Regions from separate parts of the Paraburkholderia sp. EB58 genome, predicted to be linked through region 2. Evidence: riboswitches for the same ligand, from Rfam matches in the RefSeq annotation. Region 2 holds a riboswitch; the other holds the start of a gene.

Region 1 (7,214 bases), on a different contig from region 2:
CGGAACGCGGCGAAGCGGCCCGAGCGTTGCGCGATGTTGTACAGCAGGATCGCGGTGACGACGATCCACATGATCGGCCAGCACGCGAATACGGCGCCGGCGACCACAGTGTTGATGGCGAGCCCGACCGGAAACTGCCAGCCGAAGATCGCCACCAGCAGCCCGACGATCAGTCCGGCGAGCGAGGCCTGCCAGGCCGGGCGCCGGGCCCAGCCGAGCAGCACCAGCACGACCAGGATTGGTAGCGCGGCGACGAGGAACGACGGCAAGAGCGAATTGCCGATGGGGGTCAACAGTTGGTGAAACATCACGTCTCCTTCTTTGTTGTTCGAGTCGGCGCGACGGACTGCGTGTTATGTGACGCGTCGGATTAGGCAGGACGGATGACGGTATGGCTGCGTGTGGGAACAGCACCGGAATCGCGTATTTAAATAGATAGTGCACATGCCGTTTCCAGCATAGAGCTAACGCTGGCGCAGTCAAGACGGGAAACTACGGGAGAAGCGGCACTTAGTGACGCGGATGGCGGTCAGGTGACTTGTGGCTGACCGGCAGATGGCGCCGGGTTGGCGTTGCGGTCAGATTGGATGTTTTGGAGTGGAGAGTGAGTTGATGCAGGGGTAGTGCAGAGGCCGACGGGCGCCGTAGTGCTAAAGCGTCGCGGCGGGCGCGGCCATTTGGACCGCTCGCCGCCGCTCATAGCCAGGTGCGTGATCGCAAAACCGGGCGTAAAACTCAATGCCAATGACCGCCGCCGCCGTGCCAGCCGCCACCCCAGCCACCGCCGCCGTGCCAGCCGCCGCCCCAGCAGCAACCGCCGCCCCAGAATCCGGTAAAGCCGATCGAGACCGACGGTCCGTAGTACGGATAGCCATAACCGTAGCCGTAGCCGTAGTAGGCAGGGTAGGCTGGGTAGGGATAGTAAGCCGGAGCGGGATAGGCCGGATAAGCGGGCGCGGGCGCCGGCACATAGACCTGCTGTTGTTGGGTCGCCGCGTACGACGCGGACGGCACCGTGTAAGAACCCGAAGCCGTGACCGACGGCGGCGGCGGGGCCGGGATAGGGTCATGGTTGTTCAAGGCCGGTTGCGGTTCGCCACTAGCGGTTACCGGGACTGCGGTCTGGGTAGACGAACCCGGCACCGTGGCGTAATAGCCGTTCGCGCCGTAGGGATAGTAGCCGTAGGGGTAGTAACAGCCTGCGAGGGCAAGCACCACGGCCCCGGCGGCGAGGCGGCTGGTAGCCGAAAGAAAACTCATGGCACGCTCCTGATACGTCTGGATGCCGCGACGGTTGATATTAATGGCGCGCAACGGATGCGCAAAACGGCATCATCTTCTCAGCTTACGCCGCGCCGTCGCTTGTCAGGTTGCAAAGTCGTTACCGCTTATTTCAGTGGATTGTTGAGAGGAAATGGCTCGGGGCGGCGCCCTGTGCGTCGTCGAGGGCGCGTCATAAATGAAAGAGCCCGCTGGGGGCGGGCTCAATGCTGCATTCATGACTAGCAGGCAAGCGAGTGCGGCGGCAAATGCTGCGAGCGCCGCCATACTCGCCCGCGGGCTTTACTGCCGCTGATAAATCTCAGCGCCTTTCTTCATGAACTCGATCGACTTCACTTCCATGCCTTTCTTCAAGGCTTCGTCGTCGGATACGCCTTGCTGCGCTGCGAACTCGCGTACGTCCTGGGTGATCTTCATCGAGCAGAAGTGCGGGCCGCACATCGAGCAGAAATGCGCGACCTTGGCCGAGTCCTTCGGCAGCGTTTCGTCGTGGAATTCGCGTGCCTTGTCCGGGTCGAGACCGAGGTTGAACTGGTCTTCCCAACGGAACTCGAAGCGTGCCTTCGACAGCGCGTTGTCACGTACCTGCGCACCCGGATGGCCCTTCGCCAGGTCCGCCGCGTGTGCCGCGAGTTTGTACGTGATGATGCCGGTCTTGACGTCGTCCTTGTTCGGCAGGCCCAAGTGTTCTTTCGGCGTCACGTAGCAGAGCATCGCAGTGCCGAACCAGCCGATCATGGCCGCGCCGATGCCCGACGTGATGTGGTCGTAGCCAGGGGCGATGTCGGTGGTCAAGGGTCCGAGCGTGTAGAACGGCGCTTCGTCACACCATTCCAGTTGCAGGTCCATGTTTTCCTTGATGAGCTGCATCGGCACGTGACCCGGGCCTTCGATCATCGTCTGCACGTCGTGCTTCCACGCGATCTGCGTGAGCTCGCCGAGCGTCTTTAGTTCGCCTAATTGCGCTTCGTCGTTGGCATCGTAGATCGAACCAGGACGCAGGCCGTCGCCGAGCGAGAACGCCACGTCATAGGCCTTCATGATTTCGCAGATGTCTTCGAAGTGCTCGTACAGGAAGCTTTCCTTGTGGTGAGCCAGACACCACTTCGCCATGATCGAGCCGCCGCGCGAGACGATGCCCGTCATGCGCTTCGCTGTGAGCGGCACGTATTGCAGACGCACGCCGGCGTGAATCGTGAAGTAGTCGACGCCTTGCTCGGCTTGTTCGATCAGCGTGTCGCGGAAGATTTCCCACGTCAGGTCTTCGGCCTTGCCGTTGACCTTTTCCAACGCCTGATAAATCGGCACCGTGCCGATCGGCACCGGCGAATTGCGGATGATCCATTCGCGCGTTTCGTGGATGTGCTTGCCGGTGGAGAGATCCATCACCGTATCGCCGCCCCAGCGGATCGCCCACGTCATCTTGTCGACTTCTTCGCCGATCGACGAGGTCACCGCCGAGTTGCCGATATTCGCATTCACCTTCACGAGGAAGTTGCGGCCGATGATCATCGGCTCGCTTTCCGGGTGGTTGATGTTGTTCGGGATGATCGCGCGGCCGCGTGCGACTTCTTCGCGCACGAATTCAGGCGTGATTTCCGTCAGGCCATTCGGACCGAATGCACTTGCGCCGAATGCCTGGCCCGGGTGCTGACGCCCCATCATCGCAGCGAGCTTTTCGCCGTTCGGGCCGCTCGTCTTCAGCGTCTCCAGATACGCAGCGCGTTGCTGGTTTTCGCGGATCGCGATGTACTCCATCTCCGGCGTGATGATGCCTTTACGCGCGTAGTGCATCTGCGAAACATTGGCACCGGCCTTGGCGCGGCGCGGCGTGCGGTGCAGGCCCTGGAAGCGCAGTTCGGTCGTAGCCGGATCGGCGGCGCGTTCGCGGCCGTAGTCGCTGGTCAGGCCGCTCAAAGCTTCGGTGTCGTTGCGTTCTTCGATCCAGCGCTGGCGCAGTGCTGGCAGACCGGCGCGGATGTCAATCTGCGCTTCGGGATCGGAGTAGGGGCCCGACGTATCGTAGACAAACACGGGCGGATTCTTCTCGCCGCCGAAGCTGTCCGGAGTGTCCGACTGGGTAATTTCGCGCATTGGCACGCGGATATCGGGGCGCGAGCCAGTAACGTAGATCTTGCGGGAATTCGGCAGCGGGGCGACAGCGGCCGCATCGACGTGAGCGTCGGCGGAAAGGAATTTCGGATTGGCGTTCATGCGGATCTCCATGCAAAGCAATATGGGGCCGCTAAGCAGGAGACGAGACGGAAGTTGTCGGAATTCGCCAGAGGATGAGGCGGTGCTGCTTTGCGAATTCCGTACGCTTCCCTGCGCTGGCATTATCCAGATCAGGTTCAAAGGGTATTTCTCACCCACGCAGCACAGACCTCCAACCCCTGTGCGACGCAGGACCCCCGCGTTAGCAGCGCACACGATACACCGGACGCCCGGTGCTTGGCAACCGGTCTCAAAATGGGCGTTGCCCGATTCTGGTCCGGCTTACAGCCGAGGAGGCTTGTCTCGATTAGGCTGCGCCGTGTGATGCGCCGCAACATGTAAGGTGGCATTCACTCGCCTATAGCGTCCGCGGCGCCTACAGCGTGAAATCGTCGGCGGCTTCGGGTTGAAACAGGATCTGCTCGATCTTCAGCGTCTGTTGCGCGCCGCTCGGCGGCGTGAAGCGGATCGTCTCGCCGCGTTTTGCCCCCAGCAACGCGAGGCCGGCCGGCGAAAACACGTTTAGGCGACCACTGCCGAAATCGGCGTTCGGCGGGTACACCACCGTCCAGGTCATGTGTTCGCCACTTGCCTGGTCGGCGAGCGTGGCGCGCGAATTCATCGTGACGACGTTGGCGGGGATGTCGTGTGCATCCACGATTACCGCGCGCAGCAACAGCTCATCGAGCATGTCTTGCAGCCGCGCATCTGCACCGGGCATGGCAGCGTGTTTTTCCAGACGGGCGACGTCGAGTTCGGTGAGATAGCAGGTTTTGGTCGTCTTCATGACGGTTCTCCATTTCGATCTGTGTAAGGGACAGCGAGCGTACGAGATCGGCCCGGAGCCCGACCCATGCGGCTCCGGTCAGGAGGTGCATTCAGGTCAGACGCCGGGCAGCGGAGAGCGGGAGCGTTCGCTGACGGGAGGTGCGATGCGAATCTCCGGCGCGCGCGCAGCCGGCCGCGCTGCGCAGGCGCAGACGGGACAGGGCACGGTTGAACGGAGTACGCATGGGGAAGTCGGCAGAGATTGTGAGAAGAAGTGCCGAACGAGACGGCACACACAGTAGGTCGATGGTAGCACGCTGGGGGATCGGTTTCCGTGGCCCCGGCTGACTCGTTTTGACGCAGCGGATTGCGACGGCCGCGCAGCTGTTGTTTCCCTCTCACAAATAATTTTCAGATCCGCTGTCATAACGGCGAACGCGCGCCGACAAACGTGCAGATTTCTTGATGGAGCCTGCCATGCATCCCCGCGTGCATCCGCTTATGCGTTCGTTCATGCAACCGCTCATACGTCCGCTCATGCATCCGGTCACCCGCCGCTTTGCCGACTCGCCCTTCGTGCGCGCCGTCGTGATTCTTGCCGCGCTTGCCACGAGCGGCGTCGCTCAGGCCGCCGGTGCGATGTGCACGGCGCACAGCCCGGCTCACCGTGTCGCGCTGGTGGAGCTATACAGCAGCGAGGGCTGCAATAGCTGTCCGCCGGCGGACCATTGGCTCGGCCAGTGGAAAGACAGCGGCGCCGCTCAAGGCATCGTGCCGCTTGCCTTGCATGTCGACTATTGGAACAGCCTCGGCTGGACCGACCGCTTCTCCCAGCATCGCTTCACCGAACGGCAGCAGACTCTGACCGATCTCGCCGGCGGCCACACGATCTACACACCGGAAATCTTCGTATCGGGCCGTGAATTGCGCAGCTGGTCGCAGCCCGAGAGCTTCGACGAGCGTATCCACAAGGTGACCGCCGAGCCGGCGCAGGCCGACGTCGCGCTTGAACTTGCGCCGCCCGCCCAAGGCACGAACGGCTTCGGCGTCGATGCGCGCTTCACGTCCAAAGCCGCTACGCACGACCCGTTGAACGCTTACGTCGCCGTCTATGAGAACGCACTGACTTCGCAGGTGCGCGCCGGCGAAAACAACGGCGCGACCCTGCATCACGAACGTGTTGTGCGGCAATGGATCGGGCCAGTGCCGCTCGCGGAAGGTAGTGCGCAGATTCGCCGCGAGATCGCCCTCGATCCCGCTGATGCGGCAGACAGCCACGCGCAAGCCGGCAAGTTCGGAGTGGTCGCCTTCGTCGAAAACGCCGCTACGGGCGAGGTACTGCAGGTGGCCGAACTGGCTACCTGCCACTGAAGGACCCTGACATTTGTCGAGGTCCGCTGTGTGCGGCCGAGGTTGGCCGATGTCTCAGACGTCCGCAAACACGTGCCACCAGCAGCGCCACAAGTCCTTGATTCACGGAGATCCAAATGGCAACCCCTCACCCTTTATCCGACACAGCGCCGCCCGCTGCGCCGCTGCGCACCGGTCCGATTCATCCGGTCTGGGTACGCGTCACGCACTGGCTCAATGCGCTTGCAGCGATCACGATGATGCTCTCCGGCTGGCGCATTTACGACGCGTCGCCGATCTTCAAGGGCTTCGTGTTCCCGCCTTCGCTCACGCTGGGCGGCTGGCTCGGCGGCGCGTTGCAATGGCACTTCGCGGCCATGTGGCTGCTGTTCTTCAACGGCCTCGTGTATCTCGCGCTCAACCTGGCGAGCCTGCGCTTCTTCCGCAAGTTTCTGCCGCTCGCGCCGCGCGCCATCCTGCACGACTTCATCGCTGCGCTGACCGGCAAACTCTCGCACGCCGATCTGCGCATCTACAACGCGGTACAGAAATTCGCCTATCTGTTCGTGGTGTGCGATCTGATCGTGCTGGTGCTCTCGGGCCTCGCGATCTGGAAGTCGGTGCAATTTCCGCTGCTGCGCGAACTGATGGGTGGCTACGACAACGCGCGCATCGTGCACTTCTGCGCGATGTCGCTGATGGCCGCTTTTATCGTCGTGCATCTGGCGATGGTGGCACTCGTTCCGCGCTCGCTGCTGGCGATGCTGCGCGGCCGCTAAGGACTATTACCATGACCACACAAGACAAAAAACCGGCCCGCCGTATTCTCTCGAGCCAGCTTGACCGCGAATCGATCCTGATCGATGCACGCCGTGAACTCGACATGCCGTCACGGCGCCTGTTCGGCAAACAGTTGCTGACGCTGGGTGGCCTGTCGATGCTGACCGGTTGCTCGCTCACCGACGACAAATCGGTGAACGCGTTTCTCACGGCTGTCTCGCGTCTGAACGATCGCGCCCAGGCCTTTATCTTCGATCCTCAGCAACTCGCACCCACCTACACCGAAGCGCAGATCACGCGGCCGTTCCCGTTCAACGCGTTCTACGACGTCGACCAGGCGCCCGTGGTCGACCCCACGGACTACCGACTGAAAGTGAGCGGTCTCGTCACCGGCCAGCGCACATGGACCTTGCCCGAGCTGTACGCGCTGCCGCATGCCGAGCAGATCACGCGACACATCTGCGTGGAAGGCTGGAGTGCGATCGGCCGCTGGGGCGGCACGCCATTCGCCGATTTTCTGCGCCGCGTTGGCGCCGATACGAGCGCGAAGTACGTCGGCTTCAAATGCGCTGACGACTACTACGAAAGCATCGACATGGCGACGGCCCTGCATCCGCAGACGCTCCTCACGTTCGAATACGACGGTGAGCGTTTGCCCGCGAAATATGGATTCCCGATGAAGCTGCGCATGCCGACCAAGCTCGGCTACAAGAATCCGAAGCACATCGTCGAGATGTTCGTCACGAATACGTACCCTGGCGGCTATTGGGTCGACCAGGGCTACAACTGGTTCGGAGGCTCCTGACGCGCGCGGGTTGGGC
Region 2 (7,214 bases):
TGCTCGCCGGCTTTCATCAGACCAATTTCCGCGGTGAGGGAGGTACCAGCACGGCCCGCGAACAGCAGCGCGGTGACGACCGGACCAAGCTCGCGCACCAGCGACAGCGCCACCAACAGCCCAAGCGCCTGCTCGGAGCCATAGCGATTCAGCGTGTTATAGCCCTGCAGCCCCAGCACGAAGCCGACGAACAGCCCCGACACCGCGATGATCACGAGCGAATAATTACCCACGAAGTGGATCTGCTTCGTGACAAGACGCGGACGGCGCAACAACGGGAAGAATTCCAGCACCAGACGGAAGAAAAGCCGCGTGGCATAGCCGGCGGTTTCAAGTCCGCCGATCACCGAACGTCCGATCGTACTGATCATGCCTGTCCCCCGCCGATGCCGAAATCTGCCGCAAGCGGCGTGTTGCTGGGATAGTGGAATTTGAACGGACCGTCCGGGGCGCCGTCTATGAACTGGCGCACGGTGGGATCGCTTGAGGCCCGCAATTGCTCGGGCGTGCCTTCGGCGTGTACGCCACCGTTGGCCAGAAAATACACGTAGTCGGCAATCGCGAACGATTCCGGCACGTCATGCGTCACCAGAATCGAGGTGGCGCCTAGCGCCTGATTCAGCGTGCGGATCAGGTTCGCGGTGATGCCGAGCGAAATGGGATCGAGGCCGGCAAACGGCTCGTCGTACATCATCAGGTCGGGGTCGAGCGCGATGGCCCGGGCGAGCGCCACGCGCCGCGCCATGCCGCCGGAAATTTCCGCTGGGGATAGATCCCGCGCGCCACGCAGGCCCACCGCGTTGAGCTTCATCAACACCAGGTCGCGGATCAGCTCTTCAGGCAGATCGGTGTGCTCGCGTAGCGTAAAAGCCACGTTTTCGAACACCGACATGTCGGTAAACAGTGCGCCGAACTGGAACAGCATGCCCATTTTGCGACGCAGGGCGTAGAGACCGTCGCGCGTCTGCGCGCCGATGTCCTGCTCCTGGAAAAGGATCTGCCCGCGCTGGGCGCGCACGAGGCCGCCGATCAGCCGCAGCACGGTGGTCTTGCCGCACCCCGAGCCGCCCATGACCGCGACGACCTGGCCGCGCTTGAAGCGCAGGTTCAGGTTCGACAGGACGAGCCGGTCGCCGTAACCGAAGTCGACGTCGCGAAGCTCGAGAAGGGTCTCGGAGGAGGAAGGCACGAAGCTGACGATCCTTTTACACAGAAGGCCGAATTATAGGGCCATCGTGCAAAAGCTGCCGTGACGCGCCCTGTCCCGAAAAGGCAGGGACGTCGCGATTATGGCGTAAACCCTCGTTGCATCGCAGATACCGCGGCAGCAGGGTCGGCCGCCTCTGTGACGGCGCGCACAACGGCCGCGCAGCCGACGCCCGTCGCCAGCACCTGCGGCAGCACCTGCTGGTCGATCCCGCCAATCGCCACCAGCGGCACGACGCCCTCGAGCAGGCGCACGTAGCGGGCAAGACGCGCGAGTCCTTGCGGCGCCGTGGGCATCACCTTGGTGGTGGTCGCGAACACCGCGCCGAGCGCGATGTAGCTGGGCCGGAAGTGCAGCGCGGTGAGGATTTCGTAGTAGCCGTGGGTCGACAGGCCGAGACGCACGCCCGCAGCGGCGAGCGTGGCGAGATCAGCCTTGTGCAGGTCTTCCTGGCCAAGGTGAACGCCATACGCGCCGGCTTCGAGCGCAAGCTGCCAGTGATCGTTGATGAACACTTGCGCGTCGTGCGTGCGGCCCGCCGTGACGCAGCGGGCGATTTCCTGCGCCAGTTCGCCCGGTTCGGCCGTCTTGCGACGCAGTTGCACTGTCTTCACCCCAAAGCCGACCACCCGCTCGACCCACTCGGCCGTCGGCAGCACCGGGTACAGGCCAAGACGTTCAGGGCAGCGCGCGAACGGCTGCTCCGGTGCAGCCGGCAAACCCATCACGCGTGGGAAACGGGACAGATCCGTGGGCCAGGCGTCGTCCGCGGTGGCTTCATCGCCGTCGCGCCAGGCGAGCGCCAGCACCAGCGCGTCGTGCGGCGCAAAGCCACAATCGAGAATGGCAGCGAGCGCCGGGATCCAGTCTTCGGCCAGATGGCCTTCCAGCGGATAACGCTCGCCGCCCAGATGCAGCGTCGCACGGCCCGCAGCCGCTTCGATCACACCTGCGCCCTGTACCTGCCAACGCGCCACCTGCTCGCCGTGCTGCTGGGCGTCGGCGACGATAATCAGATCGCCGCCGTTGGCGTCGTCCGGCGCGGTCAGGCAAATGCGCCACGGCGCGTGGGTAGGCGGCCAAACGCCCAACCGCGCGCGGATGCGCTCGGCGGCTTCGGTCAATTCGTCAGCGGGCGGCCAGAACAACTCGCGGCCGCCGAGCGGCGAAGTCTGCGTCGATGTCTGGTTCATGCTGCGCTCCCGTCCTGATGCCAGAACGGCATGCCGACCACCGGCGTGCTCGCATGGGCGGTTTCACGTTCGGCCATCGGCCCCGCGAGGTAAGCCTGGCGCCCCGCTTCGACGCCCAGCGCGAACGCGCGGGCCATCGCGTCGGGATGGGTAGCCTGCGATACGGCCGTATTCAGCAGCACGCCGTCGAAGCCCCATTCCATCACTTGCGCGGCATGCGACGGCACGCCAAGACCCGCGTCGACGATCAGCGGCACGTCCGGCAGCCGCTCGCGCAGCACCCGCAGGCCATACGGATTGATCACGCCCTTGCCGGTGCCGATCGGTGCGCCCCACGGCATCAGCGCCTCGCAGCCGGCGTCGAGGAGACGACGGCCGATCACCAGATCTTCGGTGCAATACGGCAGCACCTTGAAGCCGTCCTTCACCAGCCGTGCAGCCGCTTCGATCAGGCCGACCGGGTCGGGTTGCAGCGTGTAGTCGTCGCCGATCAGCTCGAGCTTGATCCAGTCGGTCTCGAACACTTCGCGCGCCATATGGGCGGTCGTGACCGCTTCGCCGACACTCTGGCAGCCGGCCGTGTTCGGCAAGAGCGGCACGCCGTGGCGTTTGAGCAGGTCGAAGAAGCCGGCTTCGGCGCCGCCTTCGTTCATCTGGCGACGCAGTGCGACCGTGATCATGCCGGGCTTCGCTGCATCGATCGAGTCGGACAGCGACTGCAGCGATGGATAGCGCGAGGTGCCGAGCAGCACACGACTCGCGAAGGTTTCGCCGTACAGCGTGAGCGCGTCGGCGGGAGTGGGAGAAGTCATCTAAAAATCCTTGTCTCTGGCGATACGCGGCCGCTTGGCCGCAGGCGTTCGTTTAGCCGCCGGCGACGGGTTGCACGACGTCGAGCTTGTCGCCCGCCTGCAGCGCGCGCGCGGCGTGCTGGGTGCGGGCGACAAAATCGCCGTTCAGCGCGACGGCGAACGGCGGACGCGCGCCGAAGGCGGCAAGCGCGTCGGCGACAGTCGCCCCGTCGGGCAGCGACAACGGCTTCTGATTGATGTGAATGTCCATGGTGTTCAGATACGGTTCAATCAATAACGCAAATAACTAGCCCAGCGGGCGCCGCGTAACAGGCCGCAACGCTCATGCCGGCTCCTGCGAGCAATCGTGTGGGTCAAGCCGGGCGAGCTGAAACAGCTCGCTCCAGCGGGCATCGCGCCGCCAGCCGGCGAAGGCGTCGGCGTCGCCGATACGTCCCTCGAGCAGCGCGGCGGCAAAGCGGGCGGCTTCGTCCGCGACTTCCGGCACGATCATGTAGCCATGCCGGTACAGGCCGTTCACGCGCAACGTCTGCGCGCCATCCCAAACCAGCGCCGGACGGTGATCCGGCAAGGTCGGGCGACACTGCGAATTCAATTCGAGTATGCGTGCCTCGCCGAAGCCGGGATGAACCGAAAACGCTGCGCTGAGCAATTCGAGCGCGGAACGCACACTGACGGGCGACATGTCCTCGCCTTCCACTTCGGTGGCGCCGATCACGTAGAGATCGTTCTGCTTCGGCGCGATATACAGCGGGTAGCGCGGATGCAGCAGGCGCACCGGGCGCGTCAGGCCGATACCAGGCGCATGCACACGGGCGACTTCACCGCGGACACCGCGCAAGGTGGGCAATACCGCTTTCGCGCCGAGCCCGCGGCAATCGATCGTCACGCGTGCTGGCGGCAGGGCGTGCTCGGCGACCGGTGTGTTCCAGTGCGTCTCGACACCGCGCTCGGCCAGACCTGCGGCCAACGCGCTGAGCACCTGGCGATTGTCGAGCTGGCCTTCGTGTGGCAGCAGCCAGCCTTGCGTGAAGCGGCCGGCCAGCGCGGGTTCCGTCGCGCCGACCTGAGTACCCGATAACGTAACGAAACCGCCATCCAGCAGATCTGCGGGCGCGTTCGAGCGCACGCGGCGTTCGAACAGCGGTGCTTCGGTGCGATCGGCGTGATGCCAGACGACCAGCGTGCCATTGCGTTGAAAGAACACCGGTTCGGGCAGTTGGGCCAGGATCGTCGGCCAGGTATCGAGCGAGGTGGCGCCGAGGCGCGTGATCAGCAACTCGGCGCTGGCCGCTTCGGCGAGCGGCGCGAGCATGGCGGCCGCCACCCACGCCGCGGCCTGCGAGCCGGCCGCATCGCCGCGCTCGTACAAAGCGACGCGGTGTCCCGCTCCGGCGAGCCGCCAGGCGACCAGCCGGCCGCACAAGCCACCGCCGATGACGGCGAAATCCGGTTGAGCAAGCGTGTTCATCGCCGTCCCGCCGGCACGCGCAAACAGGCATGGCCCGTGAGGGGGCGAACGAAGCAATAAACTGAAGAATGAGCGGTCATCGTATCCTTTCCGTACGGCATCAGGCGCACGTACCCAAGGACGAAACCGGCGGGCGAGGCCGGCCGGGCAAAAGGCGCATCCAGTGACGGACGCTGCCCGGCGGGAGAATGGAAGAAAAGCTGACTTCCGGAAACTTCCCGCGCCGGTATTACCCGGATCGGGTGCAAAGGGTCTCTCTCAGCCTCGCCGCGGCGTGTGGCCCGCGCGCAAAGCACCCCTGTTTCGTCGAGAGTCATTAGACCATAAAAGGCGCGGAGGCCGCAAACCGACTGCGTCGGCGGGGCTGCGGCCGCCGATTGATGCAGCCACGCGCGGCGCTCTGGCACAATGCAACGATCGGACGCCCGCGCCATTGGCGCGGCTTCTTGCCCCACACCCGGTAGTCGCCTGCCCGCGTCTCACGCGATTAATTTTCGCTTAAGGCGCTCGCGCCAAAATCGGGCGACGGGCGGCCGGTGTCGGGCGACGGGGTCGAGACCCGGGCCGCAATCGCAATTCCGCCGTGGCGCCGACTCGCTATGGACTGAGCTATCTGGGCCGGTCATAGTGGGTTAGCCCAAGATGAGCCAGCATTACTTCAGGATGGTCATGACACCCAATACTTCCCCTGCCCACCCGCTAGAGCCGGACGACAAAGTCTCTGCGTGGAGTCTGATCAAGCCCTACTGGGTCTCAGAAGAATGGAAGATCGCGTGGGGGCTGCTCGTCACGATCATTGCGATCAACCTCGCCAACGTCTGGCTGAGCGTGAAGTTCAACACCTGGAATGGCGACTTTTATAACGCCCTGCAGGCCAAGAACGTTCACGACTTCCCGCACCTGATGGTGGTCTTCTCGGTCATCGTGTTCGCGATGATCATCCTGTTCGTGTACGGCCGGTACCTGCGTCAGATGCTCGGGTTCCGCTGGCGCCAGTGGCTCACGCACCGCTACCTTGAAGAGTGGCTCGGCGACGGCGCGTTCTACCGCATCGAGCGCGACCGCCTCGCCGACAACCCCGACCAGCGGATCAGCGACGACCTGCAGTCATTTGCGACCAGCACGCTCACGCTGACGCTCGACCTGCTGTCCACGGTCGTCACGCTCATTACGTTCGTCACCATCCTCTGGGGTCTGGCGGGCTCGCTGAGCGTCACGCTCGGCGGCGTCCCACTCGTGATTCCCGGCTACATGGTATGGGTCGCAGCGCTCTACGCACTCGGTGGCTCGTACATGATCTACAAGCTCGGCCACCCGCTCGTTTCGATCACCTACCAGCAGCAGAAGGTTGAGGCAGATTTCCGTTTCGGCCTGATCCGGGTGCGCGAAAACGCCGAACAGATCGCGTTTTACGATGGGGAAGCAACCGAACGGGCCGCTGCGGGAAATATCTTCCAGCGCATTCGCGACAACTGGTGGCGAGTGATGAAGTACACCAAGCGCCTGAGCTTCGTGCTGAGCTTCTACGGCCAGATCGCGATTATCTTTCCGATCGCGGTCGCCGCTCCGCGGTACTTCGCCGGCGCATTCACGTTCGGCGTGCTGATGCAGATCCAGAACTCGTTCGGCACAGTGAGCGATTCGTTCTCCTGGTTCATCAACAGTTACGGCAGCCTTGTCGATTGGCGCGCCACGGTAAATCGTCTGCGCGAATTCAAACGCGTCATCCATGCGTCGCATCTGAAAGAAAGCACTTCGCCGGCCACCGCTCATGGCGGCATCAACCTGCACTTCGTCGACGAGGATAAGCTCACCACCGAAGGCCTGTCGCTCTCCTTGCCGAACGGCACCGCGCTCTCGCAGATCCGCGATATCACGATCCAGCCCGGTTCGCGCTGGCTGGTACGCGGTCCGTCCGGATCGGGCAAGAGCACCTTGATGCGTGCGCTCGCCGGACTTTGGCCGTTCGGCGACGGCTCGATCGACGCGCCGGTCAATGCGCGCATGATGTTCATTCCGCAGCAGAGCTACATGCCGATCGGCACATTGAAAGGCGCGCTCGCCTACCCGTCCACCGCCGACACCTACACTGACGACGAATGCCGCGAAGCGCTGCGCGTGTGCCACCTCGACGACTATGTGGAGCGTCTGGCGGAATCGGGACACTGGGCGCGCGTGCTCTCGCCAGGGGAACAACAACGGCTCGCCGCTGCCCGCGTGCTGCTGCACAAGCCCGACTACCTGTTCCTCGACGAAGCCACCAGCGCGCTCGATGCAGCGAACGAGGCGCGGCTCTATCACCTCTTCACCGAGCGTCTGCCTAAGGCCGCGATTGTCAGCGTGGCGCATCGTGAATCGCTCGCGGCGTTCCACGAAGAAACGCTGGATGTCGAACGCTCGGGCGAACCGGTCGCCGCATGAGCAGCGGGGCGTTCGAGCGGGTCGCATCAGAGCGGGCCGCGCTAGACCGGGTCTCGTCAGACCGCGTCGCATCAGAGCGGGCCGCGCTAGACCGGGTCGTGCTGATCACC

What was found. A riboswitch is a leader RNA that binds a small molecule or an ion and turns the genes downstream of it on or off. The one in region 2 is predicted to bind thiamine pyrophosphate.
Region 1: another riboswitch for thiamine pyrophosphate. It lies ahead of thiC (phosphomethylpyrimidine synthase ThiC); the one in region 2 lies ahead of P3T40_RS34655 (FAD-dependent oxidoreductase).

What each region holds. Positions count from the first base shown of each region.
Region 1 is NZ_JBNDMQ010000024.1:113,783-120,996, forward strand. Features, by position in the region: gene P3T40_RS29530 (L-lactate permease) at 1-308, opposite strand, end outside; gene P3T40_RS29535 (hypothetical protein) at 736-1,260, opposite strand; gene thiC (phosphomethylpyrimidine synthase ThiC) at 1,564-3,495, opposite strand; TPP riboswitch at 3,586-3,704, opposite strand; gene P3T40_RS29545 (GreA/GreB family elongation factor) at 3,872-4,282, opposite strand; gene P3T40_RS29550 (DUF1223 domain-containing protein) at 4,801-5,634, shown strand; gene P3T40_RS29555 (cytochrome b/b6 domain-containing protein) at 5,751-6,392, shown strand; gene P3T40_RS29560 (molybdopterin-dependent oxidoreductase) at 6,404-7,198, shown strand.
Region 2 is NZ_JBNDMQ010000034.1:11,621-18,834, reverse strand. Features, by position in the region: gene mlaE (lipid asymmetry maintenance ABC transporter permease subunit MlaE) at 1-371, opposite strand, end outside; gene P3T40_RS34675 (ABC transporter ATP-binding protein) at 368-1,189, opposite strand; gene thiE (thiamine phosphate synthase) at 1,288-2,400, opposite strand; gene P3T40_RS34665 (thiazole synthase) at 2,397-3,212, opposite strand; gene thiS (sulfur carrier protein ThiS) at 3,265-3,462, opposite strand; gene P3T40_RS34655 (FAD-dependent oxidoreductase) at 3,535-4,683, opposite strand; TPP riboswitch at 4,882-4,993, opposite strand; gene P3T40_RS34650 (ABC transporter ATP-binding protein/permease) at 5,353-7,104, shown strand; gene P3T40_RS34645 (SDR family NAD(P)-dependent oxidoreductase) at 7,101-7,214, shown strand, end outside.